Regions from separate parts of the Chryseobacterium shigense genome, predicted to be linked through region 2. Evidence: riboswitches for the same ligand, from Rfam matches in the RefSeq annotation. Region 2 holds a riboswitch; each other region holds the start of a gene.

Region 1 (4,215 bases), on a different contig from region 2:
TGGCTTTAAAAATCATTACAGAACTCCCAATAAAGCCGGATCAGCTTATCCTTATTGATACTTTGAACTGGAAATTCCAGACCATAGATTTTTAAATTATGGTATTGATATACAAACTTACTCTCATTAAGATAGGAAACTTTATAACTGTGTTGATCTTACTAAAAGAAATTTTTATTGCATTAAGAGTATATAGAATTTTAACCACAGATTACACGGATTTGTAAAAATGTTTATACTATACTTTATCTGAAGTTGTTAAAATTATGCGCAATTATCTGTGCAGATTTGTGTAATCTGTGGTTAATAAAATTACTTCTTATAGAAAATGAGGTAGTAAAATTATCTTACTACCTCATTTTATAATTTGTGACTACAAAAATTACTGTGGACTCTGCATTACGCCGCCATTATCCTCTTTTTTAGTCTGGTTCAGGATATTCGCATCCTCCTTAGCCAGTTTATTCTTGGTTGGAATTTTATAATTGATGGAAATTCCGAAATTCCTCGTATCATACTTACTTCTGATCATTACAGGCTGTCCTTCCGGCGGATTGGAATACACCTGCATTACCTGTCCGTTGAAAATATCATTCGCGAAAACAGAAAGTGTAAGACGGTTGTTCATGAATTTTTTAGTCAACGTAATATCCAGGTTATTATTAAACGGTTTATCTGCCGTAAAGTAGAAATATCCGGCTTTCGGTGTCAGATAACTGTAATTGGCCGTCAGCTTTATATCTTTCGGTAAGATTAGTTGTGTCATGATATTGAAGATCCAGAATCCTTTATTATTCAGATTATCAATGTCATGTTTCTGATAACCAGCATACAGGTACATGAAATTAATCTTATCAGGATTGAAATTAAACTTCATGATCTCGCTCATCGGTTTGCTGAAAATCATAAACGGAATAGGTAAACCTACATTGAAGTTGTGAATTTTCATATTCGAAATATTCACCTGCTTATTGTAAAGATTCTTACCGTTTTTCATGATGATCTGTGCTACCTGATCCTTCGCAGAACTTACACTGTATCCGATGAAAGCGTAATCAAAGGCAGAAACCTTCAATTCATAATTGTCAAATATCGTAGGCTGGAGATCCGGGTTCCCGGTTACCTGGGTGTTTGGGCTTCCAAATATGACATTGTTCGGGTTCAGGGCAGAAATGCTTGGCAGAGTAATCTTTTTGTTGTAGTTCGCTGCCACATACACCTGATTAATCAGGCTATACTGTACACTGGCATTCGGAAAAAGCTTGAACTTATTGAAAGGTATTAAATCCCTTTCCAGAACAGCATTATCCTTTATCGTTCTTGTAATCCCGGAAATGTCATAATTTTCTGCTCTTGCTCCTAAAGTAAAATCAAATTTTTTCAGCTTTGCCTGAAATTCAAGATAAGTGGAAGCTGTCTGTCTCTGGTATTCCAGATTGGTAAGGCCTCTGGTTTCCGTATCATAATCCTGTCTTTCATATAACCCTCCCAAACTTACTTTTCCTCCATCCAGAAGTTTGATCGGTTGAGAATAATCTATTTTAAAGTTAGCAACCCTCATATCGGAATTATTGCTCAGTACATTTCCGAGAATATCTCTTGGCTGGGGTTCAAATGGCCCATAGAATGTTTTATCAAGGAACACATTATCCTGGCCGAACTTTGTATAAGCTTTTGTATATCCAAACTGGAAATCCAGTTTCTGAGATTTATCCGCAAAGCGTTTCTGGTAGGTCGCCACTGCTTCCTGTCTTATAGTGTTGGTGTGGGCAATATCTGAAGAAGTAAAATCATAATCTCTCAGGTAATAGCCTAATGGACTGTTATCCGGAGTCCTGTCTCCTATACCGTTGCTTAGGGTATAATTATCATTATTGTTGTGATAAATATCGTAGTTCAGCAATAGCCTATCCTGTCCAAGATCAAAGGTTACCCCTGCTTTTGCAAAGTAACCGCGTGCTATTCTGTCTGTATTATTATGCAGTAGGATATCCTGATCACCATTTAACATACTTTCACGGTAGTTCTGGCCTACGTTCAGCTGCCATCCGAATAATTTATTTCTTGCATTCAGATTTAAGGAATTAGTGGCTCTGCTTCTGAATTTATCGTAATTCGTAAATGAGTAATTGCCCGAATAAGTTGCGGTTAAATATTTATTGGCATTTTTATTCGTAATGATATTCATGATGGCGCCTCCTGAAGTAGCGGGGAATTCTGCGCCGGGCTGTGTGATCACTTCTATTCTGTCCACCGAGTTGGCAGGCATCCCTTCCAGGAAGGAATTTAATTCATTTGATGTAATATTTAAAGGTCTTCCGTTCAAATAAACGTCCAGCACTTTTCCCTGATACATCATTCCGGCAATATCAGTGGAGATCAGCCCCGGAAGCTTTTTTATACCTTCCAGAACATTACCGTTATTAAGCTGTGGCTGTTCGGAAAAATCAAAGATCGTACGATCTGCTTTCTGTTCAACGGCTTTTTTAGTTTTGGTAATGACAACACCTTCAATCTGTTTCTCCTTTTCCGTATTGGTACTGGTCTTTTCCTGTGAATAGGCAAAAAATGACCCCAGCAAGGATAGCGTCAATATAGTTTTTTTCATAATGTTTTTTTACTACTATTTCTGTTAGACGTAAAAAAAGGGAAATTGTTACGGTAGAATTTGCGAAAAGTTAAATTTTTTAGCAATTATTTTTTTATTTCCGAAATATTTATATCTTTGCCCTGTAATTATCAAGAATCTCATAGATGGGATAGCAACCTGCAAAAACAAGCAAGGTGCTGAAATAGATAAGCCGGTATGCCCGGAAAAAATGTTTATTCTCTATTTTTCCTCCCATCTTGAAATTTTTGTTTTAAAAAAATAAAATCAATGTTTAAAGACAAGGGAAATCACATTACCAATTTAAATTTTAGTTTCTCAGATCGTGAAGTGTCATTTTACTATTCTGACCTGTTTTCATGCCATTTCCATATGCGCATGTGTTGTTGTTTCTAGACATCTTTAAAAAATAATACCAACCATTCCGGCTTTTGACCGTAACCTTAAACATAAGGTTACAGGAAAATTATTGCCTGAAATCATACAATTAGTAATAAAAAAATAGAAAAAAACATGCATACTTTCAACAAAAAAATAATCATAGCATCAGCAACTTTTATTTCAGCATTTTACTTCGGGCAGACGGATTCTGCATCATCCAAAAAAATTGATGACGTAGTGATTCTGGGATCAAGAGGATCGGGGAGATCGCTTACGGAAACACCTGTTCCGGTAGATATTATCAATATTTCAAAGATTTTGAGACAAAGTCCTGTTAATAATATAAGCCAGGCCCTTAACTATGTAGTGCCTTCATTTTCCTCTACCTCACATACCGTTAATGACGGAACCGATTTTGTAGATCCTGCTCTTCTCAGGGGACTTGGTCCGGATCAGGTTTTGGTTTTGCTTAACGGAAAAAGAAGATACCAGTCGTCCCTGATCAATGTTACCCTGACTCCGGGAAGAGGTTCAGTAGGAACAGATCTTAATGCTATCCCTGCTTTTGCCTTAGATAAAATAGAAGTGCTGCGAGACGGAGCTTCTGCCCAGTATGGTTCCGATGCTATTGCCGGGGTCGTGAATTTAGGCCTTAAAAGAAGACTGGGGCTTTCAGGACAGGTGTTTTTAGGAGGATATGCTTCACCGGCAGCCAATAATTTTTCCGGTGGAGTAGATGGACAGACCATTTCTGCAGATCTGAATTACGGAGCAAAAATCGGTGATAAAGGGTTCGTCAATGTAACGGGATCAGTGCAGTATCGTGACCCGTATTCAAGGGCTGGCGTACGTCAGGGAGATATTTTTAACGCCTATAATGCCATTAATTACAGGGCACTACAAAATGGAGTGAATATAGACGGATTATATAAGAATATTACCAATACTTCTAATACACAGCAGATCATTAATACAGTGAAGCAATATGCATTGCAGGTTGATTATTTTTCACAGGATTTCAAGACCCAGATAGCAGGAGCGAACAGTATTATAGCACTGCAAGGCTTATTAAAACAGGATTTTACGGATCAGGAGCTTAAGTATAGAGGGTTGGAAAGAAAAGATTTCAGCTTGAGAGCAGGGCAGTCTAAATTGCAGTCGGCACAGCTTTTTTTCAACTCTGAAATCCCGGTGAATGAAGACTGGAAAGTATATTCTTTTGGAGG
Region 2 (4,215 bases):
CTTGCCTGGAAATTGGGCATCTTTTCCAATAACTGATGGTCTACAATTTCTACAGCAAACATCGGGATCAGTCCTACGATACTTCTTAATTTCAAGGAAACACTTTCTCCGTTACCAAGCTGCAATACATCATAGAAAAAGCCGTCTTCCTCATTCCATAAACCTTCTTTGCCATCACCCAGGTTTTCCATCGCTTCCGCGATATAGAGGTAATGTTCGAAAAATTTAATGGCCATATCTTCGTATACCTGATAATACTGAGCAAGTTCCATAGCGATTCGCATCATATTAAGAGCGTACATTGCCATCCAGCTTGTTCCGTCAGCCTGCTCAAGATGCTGGCCGTCTTTCAGTTCCATATTGCGGTCAAAAGCCCCGATATTATCCAGACCAAGGAAACCCCCGCCAAAAATATTCTTGCCGTTTTTATCCTTCCTGTTTACCCACCATGTAAAATTCAGGAGGAGTTTCTGGAAGACTTTTTCAAGGAATAAAAGATCAGGCTTGCCGTTCTGTTTTTCATCAATTTTGAAAACACGGAAGCAGGACCACGCATGTACCGGTGGATTTACATCGCTCAGGTTCCATTCATAAGCAGGAAGCTGGCCATTCGGATGCATGTACCATTCCTTTGTTAAAAGCAGAAGCTGTCCTTTTGCAAATTCACCGTCAATAATGGAAAAAGGCACACAGTGAAATGCCAGATCCCATGTTGCATACCACGGATATTCCCATTTATCAGGCATAGAGATAATATCCTTATTGTGGAGATGGTTCCATTCTGTATTTCTTACATATTCATTGAAATTTCTCGGAGCTTCATGGTTGGGATCGCCTTTCAGCCATTTGCCCACATTATAATGATAGAACTGTTTATTCCACAGAAGCCCTGCGAATGCCTGCCGTTGCACATTTCTTTCATCCTCATTTGTGGTTTCGCTTTGGATCTCATTATAGAATTCATCTGTTTCTGCAGATCTTGCACTGAAAATTTCGTTGAACTTATCAAAAGGCTCATCCATCTCATCCGGGCACAGCCTGAAATCAAACGTTTTGGATTGTCCGGCTTCAATTATTTCGTCAATGATGAAAGCTGCTTTGGTTCCTCTTTTTTCCGGATTTACCGTATTGCTTTCATAAATAATATGATCGTTGATTCCGTCCTTAAAATAAGTATTTCCGGGATAAGGGGCTCCATATAATTTGGGAGTATTGGTCTCATTTTCGCAGAAAGCACTTTTTGCAGCAAGATTCCTTGAGTAGAATTTCTTAATCGAAATGCTGTCATGCTTAATGTCAATGCATCCATCGTATGAAGCATTCATTTCACCTTTATATGTGTTGTATCCCCATTTCCAGTTATTTCTGAACCATGCAGCCGGAGTGATAACGATAGGGGCATCCTGACGGCTTCTGTTATGAACAGTTACCCTTGCAAGAATATCGTTGTGATCAGCCTTACAGTATTCAATGAAAATATCGAAGTATTCATCATTGTCAAAAATTCCCGTATCAAACAGTTCATATTCAGGCTCCTTTTTGCTCCGTCTGCCATTTTCGGTAACAAGATCGTCATAAGGAAATGCATTGATAGGGTATTTATACACCATTTTCATATAACTATGGGTAGGTGTATTATCTAAATAGTAAAAAATCTCTTTGATATCCTCCCCGTGGTTACCCTGCGGATTGCTCAGTCCAAAAAAACGTTCTTTTACAATTTTATCTTTTTTATTCCAAAAGGAGAAGGCAAAACAGAGAATCTGCTTCACATCGGAAATTCCTGCGATTCCTTCTTCGCCCCATCGGTAGGTATAACTTTCTGCATTATTATGGTTGGCGTAATGCCAGGCATTTCCGTTCGGGCTGTAGTCTTCACGCACATTTCCCCATTGCCGGTTACTTACGTATGGTCCCCAGTTTTTCCATTTGGGATCTAGTAATCTTTCTTTTTCAACAGTCATATTTCATCACTTTTTCAGTACGAAGGTAGTTTTTTTGAAAAATAATTCCAATTCCTTTCATCTGAATAATTATTAATATATCCTTGAAATACTTATCAATAAAGCTTTTTTAAATATTAAAAATAATTTTTTTAAATATTAAAAGAAAAAACATATCTTTGCAGTGCGTTCATTCAAATATTGAAAATGTTATCAAGAAAGGTTGAGGGATTAGACCCTATGAAACCTTAGCAACCCTTTGTGCAAGCAGAGAAGGTGCTACGTTCTACCAATTTATATTGGACAGATAACTCACTGAAGTTCTTTTCAGCCATTTCCTGTGGCATTTTCAATTGTATTAAAATAATAGAATTGAAAACAGAACTAAACTATATTAATCTTTCGTATCAAACCGGTTCCCAAAAGGAATACAATATCCCGCTGACCTATCAGATCTTCGGGAAAGACCTGTTTTCAGCACCCGTTATACTGGTAAATCATGCTTTAACCGGGAACTCAAACGTTTCTGGAGAAAAAGGCTGGTGGAAAAAACTTATCGGGGAAAATCAGGTAATTGATACCAATATATATACAGTTCTGTGTTTCAATATTCCCGGAAACGGATATGATGATTTTTTAATTGATGAATACGAAGATTTCACCTCTTCAGATATTGCACAAATATTCCTGAAAGGTCTTGAAGCTTTACATATCAAAAATTTATACGCCATTATCGGAGGTTCCCTCGGAGGAGGAATTGCCTGGGAGATGCTTGCAAAACAGCCGCAACTCTCGGAGATATTTATTCCTATTGCCTGTGACCTTAAAACTCATGACTGGCTTCATGCACAGTGTCTTGTTCAGAAATTTCTGCTTAATGGAAACGATGAGCCTCTGCAGAAAGCAAGAATCCATGCTATGTTGTGTTACAGGACCCCTCAATCTTTAAATGACAGATTTCAAAACAGATACGATCAGAAGAATCAGAGGCTTGAGTCTGAAGACTGGTTGGTTTATCATGGAAATTCATTAAACGAAAGATTTAGTTTAAAATCTTACAAGCTGATGAATCATTTGCTCATGAATATCAATACCGAAGAAGAAAAACTGGAAAAAATCAGTTCCCGAATTCACCTTATCGCAGTAGATACAGATTTGTTTTTCCCTGCTTCAGAAATGCGAATGTGCTTTGAACAGCTGAAAGAGAAAAACAAAGAGGTTTTCTATCATGAAATACAGTCAATTCACGGGCATGATGCCTTCCTAATGGAATACGAACAATTAAATACTATCATAAAAAATATTTTGTAGAATGAGAAATGCTAACGAAATAAAGTTTTTAAAAAACAGATCAATCATTAAGTTTGAAGGAGAGGATTTCCTGGGTGAAATCGGGATCGACGGAAGAATTTTTAAAGCGCTTACTTTGGCACGCATCAGTGTTGGAGTAATCTCTCAACAGGCCATTGAAAACGGAATATCCATTCTGGTCAATGAGGCAGATGCAGAAAAAGCAGTTACCTGTCTGATCGATGAGTTTGAGGCAGAAAGAAAATCAGGAAAAGTTTCACAGATATACAGTATTAATAACGTTTCCGTACTCGGTTTTGTAGCGGAAGATTTTAATAAAGTTCTTGCAGAGCTTGCAAGGAATAATGTTTTTCCGCTTCTTCTGAACCAGGTTGCAGCCGAAAAGAGAGTTAATATTGTGGTTACCTCTTCTCAGGACGAGAAAACGAAAAATATCATTGAATCCGAAATTTTCAAAAAGCCTAAAACCGTTCACCTGGCAATCATAGGACATGGAAACGTTGGAAAGACTTTAATAGACCAGGTTTTACAGTCCTCTGAAGAAATCAAAAGACGTAAAAAAATAGATCTTAAGGTAGTTGCAGTGGCCAACTCAAGAAAGATTGCATTCAACAAAAAAGGATTTAATGAAAACTGGAACGATGAGGTTTTAACAGCAGAACACTCATCAAATGTTGAAGAACTGATCAGTTTTTCAAAAGAAAACCAACTGGAAAACCTTATTGTAGTGGACAATACGGCAAGCAAAGATTTTGTAAAGAATTATCATGCGCTGGCCGAAAACGGCTTTGATCTGGTTTCCTCCAATAAAATATTCAATACCCTTCCTATCGAAGAATACCGTAAACTAAGATATACGTTGAGCAAAAACAACAGACGCTATTTATATGAAACTAATGTAGGAGCAGGGCTTCCATTGATTGATACGATAAAATTATTACATCTTTCAGGAGAAAATATC
Region 3 (4,215 bases), 120 kb from region 2:
GGGTGTCTGAAGTATCTACGCATACGGGAGATTCACGTGGGGCTAATTTATTAATCTTCCCTAATAATTATGCCCAGTTTGATGATGGAGTGTATCTTACATATGGAAGAAATGAGACCGTTACTTTTGACATTACAACGGCGGATAATAAATGGTATAGAGTTTATTACGCGTTGCGTATAGATAATAAATCTTTTGCAAGTGCAGGTAATGCCAATACTACTTCAGACTCTACTACTGCGGACAATACACTGGAAGTTTTTGTTTCCATTCAGAGGTTGTATTAAAAAGGATTTCAAGTAGGTTAAATTATTGATTGTCAGTTTTTAATCATAAATGTTGATTGGATTTAAGGATCGGCTTTAAAGCTGGTCCTTTTTCAAAAAAGAAATTGGGCAATAGATATTTAGGTTTTGGGAGAAAACAATAGATACAGGAAACCCCCATTAGACTAAAGTGTATGATAAAATTCAAAATAAAAGACTTGGAAGAGCAGGCAAATACAGGCTATACTTTACAATAGTTTCACTTAACAAACTTTTTCCATGAGATTTGATTTTAAAAACATTCACATCGGTGAATGTATAAAGACAAGAGCAGAAGAACTGGAAATTTCTGTATCCCGGATCTGTAAATTTCACAAAATTACAGAAGAAGAAATGTATGAAATGTTTGATACGAAAAGTCTGGATACGGAAACTCTTCTTAGATGGTGCAAGCTTCTGGAATATGATTTTTTCCGAATCTATGCCCAGCATCTTATTTTATTTGCTCCCGGAAACGGCTCATCGTTTAATCTTCCGGAAAATGGCAAACCCTCACTTCCGGAATTTAGGAAAAATGTTTACACTAGGCAGGTTGTGGATTTTATTCTGGAATTAATAAAGACAGGAGAAAAAACAAAACTTCAGATATTGGAAGAGTATAGGATTCCCAAAACTACACTTTATAAATGGATCAGTAAATACGATGAGACACAATGAAATTGATGCACCAGTATAATTACCTGCTGTATCAGAATAAAGAAGAAATTATGAAATTGCTTGGACAAGAATTTAATTTCTATCCTTCTGATAACTGGACATATACGCTGGAAACAGGAACATTCGGAAAGAAAACAATCCTGTTTTTATTCTTTGAAAATGATAAAGTCTCCAAAATTGAAATAAAAAAAATATATGGAAAGATCAGCACCGGATTATAAGAAAATATACACGGACATTATTTTTAGAAAATGCCCTGAGAAATACGGGCTTTGTGATTTTATTTTGCAGAAAGAAACTCTGTCCGTTTTAGACGTTATTAAATTAAATCAGCTGATTTTTGATGTTGAAGACCAGCAGATAGCTCAGTTTAACCAAAAACAAAGATCGTATGATGAAGCTTCGATTTTGGAAATCCTGGAATTTCAGGAGAGAAACGGGTATAATAATACAGAATTAGCGGATGAATTTAAATTAAGCAGAAACTCTGTAGCAAAATGGAAAAAAATATTCAAGAGCAAAGCCCAAACTAACTGAACTGCTATATGCAAATTTAAAAGGCTATTATAAGAAAGGAATGACATCGGAAGATGTCATTTTTTTTGCTTCTCAGTTTTTCATTTAATTATTAATAATGATAAATCTCATATTTATGGATTTCGCAATCTGTTAACTCCTTGCTGTGGCGGTGTTTTAGTTGAGAATTAAGTTAATTTTTGATAATGTATAATAAAAAATTTTAAAGTCTACTTGTTTTGTAGACTAATTGTTTTTAGATTTGCAGACATATTTCGATCGGCTTATAAAGAAAGATGGAGGGAACTGACCCTGTGAAATCTTAACAACCTGCCCCTGCGCAAGGTGTTACATTCAGCCTTTAAAGGAAAAATAAGCATTTGGTTTATCGTATTTTTCGATGCCCTTTGCTGACTTTTCTGCAAAGGGTTAGTTTTTTAATATATGATAAATAAAATTGATTATGATTAGTAAGAGTTTAATTGATTCCAAGGCTTGGATTCCTTCTGCCGCTGTATTTTTCTTAGGAATTATCAGTGCAAATGCCCAGGAAATAAAGCCGAAAAAAGATACAGTCAAAGAAAAGGAAATTGATGAGGTGGTAGTCATTGCTTACGGTAAAGCCAAAAGAACAAGCTATACAGGTTCCGTAGCCACTATTTCCAGCGAAAAAATCAACAACAGGCCCGTTACCAATATTACAAAAGCTCTCGAAGGGCAGGTTCCGGGAATTCAGGCGGTAAGTGCTTCAGGACAGCCTGGAGCAACGGCTTCAGTAAGAATAAGAGGAATTGGTTCCATTAGTGCTTCCAGTGACCCTCTGTATGTAGTGGATGGAATTCCTTTTGATGGGAATATCAATTCCATCAGTCCGAATGATATAGAATCCATAAGTGTTTTAAAAGACGCCACAGCAAGTTCATTATATGGTTCAAGAGGAGCTAACGGGATCATCATCATTACCACAAAATCCGGTAAAAAAGGAGAATCCAGGGTCAATTTCAATATCAGTCAGGGATTTTCTACCAGAGCCGTAAAAGATTATAAGCAGGTAAGTACCGATGAGTATTTCCAATTGTATTGGGAAGCATTGAGAAACGGTTACAAATCCGGGCAAATATCTTCCCAGCAGGCCGCACAGATGGCAAGCGACAACCTTGTGAATGCTCTGGGAATAAACCCTTACGGAGCCGGTTTCCCCAAACCTGTAGGAACAGACGGAAAACTTCTTCCGGGAGCAAAAGCTTTATGGAATGACGACTGGAGAGATATTCTTCAAAGGACGGCCTCCAGAAGCCAGGTAGATTTTGACATCAGCGGAGGCAGCGAAAAAAGCAATTATTTCTTCTCCTTAGGATACCTTGATGATAAAGGAATTGCCATAGAATCTGGATTTCAAAAGTTTTCCACCAGGCTAAAAATTAATTCTGAAGTTAAAAAATGGCTGAACGCCGGAGCCAATTTAAGTTACACCAACAGTATTCAGCAGGCACCGCCATCTTCAGATTCCAGAACAGACAATATCATCAATGCAGCCAGGGTAATACCTTCTTTCTACCCATATTATGAAAGAAATGCTGACGGAAGTTATGTGCTGGATTCAGAAGGAAACAGGATCTATGATTTCGGGAAATACAGACCCACAAGTGCATTGCAGAACCAAAATGCAGCTGCAACACTGCCTTTGGATAAAAACGAAAACAAAGAAGACAATTTTTCAGGAAAAGGATTTTTAGAATTTATCTTTCTTCCCGAACTGAGATTTAAAACCAGTTTTTCAGTTGATCTTGTAAATTACAACGGACATTACTATTCCAATCCGCTGATCGGGGAAGGAAGCGAAACAGGAGGTTCCGTAACGAAATCGAACAGCAGAACCCTTTCCTATACAACCAGTAATATTCTGACTTTTGACAAGAAGTTCGGAAAGCATCACCTAAGTGTTTTGGGAGGCCAGGAATTTTACAAATATGATTACCAGACGATATCCGGTTCCAGAAGCCAGTTTTCCCTTCCTTATTACTACGAGCCTGATGCTGCGGCGCTGCTGGGAAGCTTCAGTGGAAACAGAGATCAGTTTTCCTTATTAAGTTTCCTGGGAAGAGCAGAATATGATTTTAATAATACTTACTTTTTGTCAGTTTCCGGAAGAGCAGATGGTTCTTCAAGATTCTTTGCAGATAACAGATGGGGGAAATTCTGGTCAGTGGGAGCTTCATGGAAAGTCTCAAATGAAGATTTTATCAAAAACCTGAATGTTTTCAATCAACTGACATTGCGTGCAAGTTACGGTGGTCAGGGGAATGATAAATTAAGGAGACCCAACGGATCTTCTCTTTACTATGCTTACCAGGAATTGTACAGGTTTTATAATAACCTTGGCGAGCCGGGAACAGTTCTGGAAAAAGTGCAGACCAATGATGTGAAGTGGGAAACCAACCTTAATTTAAATGTAGGTCTTGAGTTTGCAATTCTGAATAACAGGGTAAAAGGTAACGTAGAATATTTCAAACGAAAGAGTCAGGATCTTCTGTTTAATATGCCGGTTGCCCCATCTCTGGGAATCAGTGATTTTCCTTTCAATATCGGGACAATACAGAATACCGGTTTTGAATTCTCATTATTCACAACACCAATCAAGAACGACGATTTCCAGTGGAATGTAGATGTGAACCTGAGTACTTTGACCAATAAAATTACAAAATTGCCTAAAGGA

What was found. Region 2 has a riboswitch for S-adenosylmethionine ahead of HNP36_RS14310 (alpha/beta fold hydrolase). Riboswitches for the same ligand answer to the same signal wherever they lie in the genome.
Region 1: another riboswitch for S-adenosylmethionine. It lies ahead of HNP36_RS10310 (TonB-dependent receptor plug domain-containing protein); the one in region 2 lies ahead of HNP36_RS14310 (alpha/beta fold hydrolase).
Region 3: another riboswitch for S-adenosylmethionine. It lies ahead of HNP36_RS13670 (SusC/RagA family TonB-linked outer membrane protein); the one in region 2 lies ahead of HNP36_RS14310 (alpha/beta fold hydrolase).

The regions. Positions count from the first base shown of each region.
Region 1 covers NZ_JACHLC010000002.1:104,443-108,657, reverse strand. The annotation lists gene HNP36_RS10320 (HesA/MoeB/ThiF family protein) at 1-95, shown strand, start outside; gene HNP36_RS10315 (outer membrane beta-barrel family protein) at 383-2,608, opposite strand; SAM-I-IV-variant riboswitch at 2,732-2,830, shown strand; gene HNP36_RS10310 (TonB-dependent receptor plug domain-containing protein) at 3,122-4,215, shown strand, end outside.
Region 2 covers NZ_JACHLC010000003.1:324,070-328,284, forward strand. The annotation lists gene HNP36_RS14305 (MGH1-like glycoside hydrolase domain-containing protein) at 1-1,964, opposite strand, end outside; SAM riboswitch class I at 2,151-2,257, shown strand; gene HNP36_RS14310 (alpha/beta fold hydrolase) at 2,316-3,254, shown strand; gene HNP36_RS14315 (ACT domain-containing protein) at 3,256-4,215, shown strand, end outside.
Region 3 covers NZ_JACHLC010000003.1:203,552-207,766, forward strand. The annotation lists gene HNP36_RS13650 (hypothetical protein) at 1-287, shown strand, start outside; gene HNP36_RS13655 (transposase) at 546-983, shown strand; gene HNP36_RS13660 (hypothetical protein) at 980-1,204, shown strand; gene HNP36_RS13665 (helix-turn-helix domain-containing protein) at 1,179-1,520, shown strand; SAM riboswitch class I at 1,781-1,878, shown strand; gene HNP36_RS13670 (SusC/RagA family TonB-linked outer membrane protein) at 1,963-4,215, shown strand, end outside.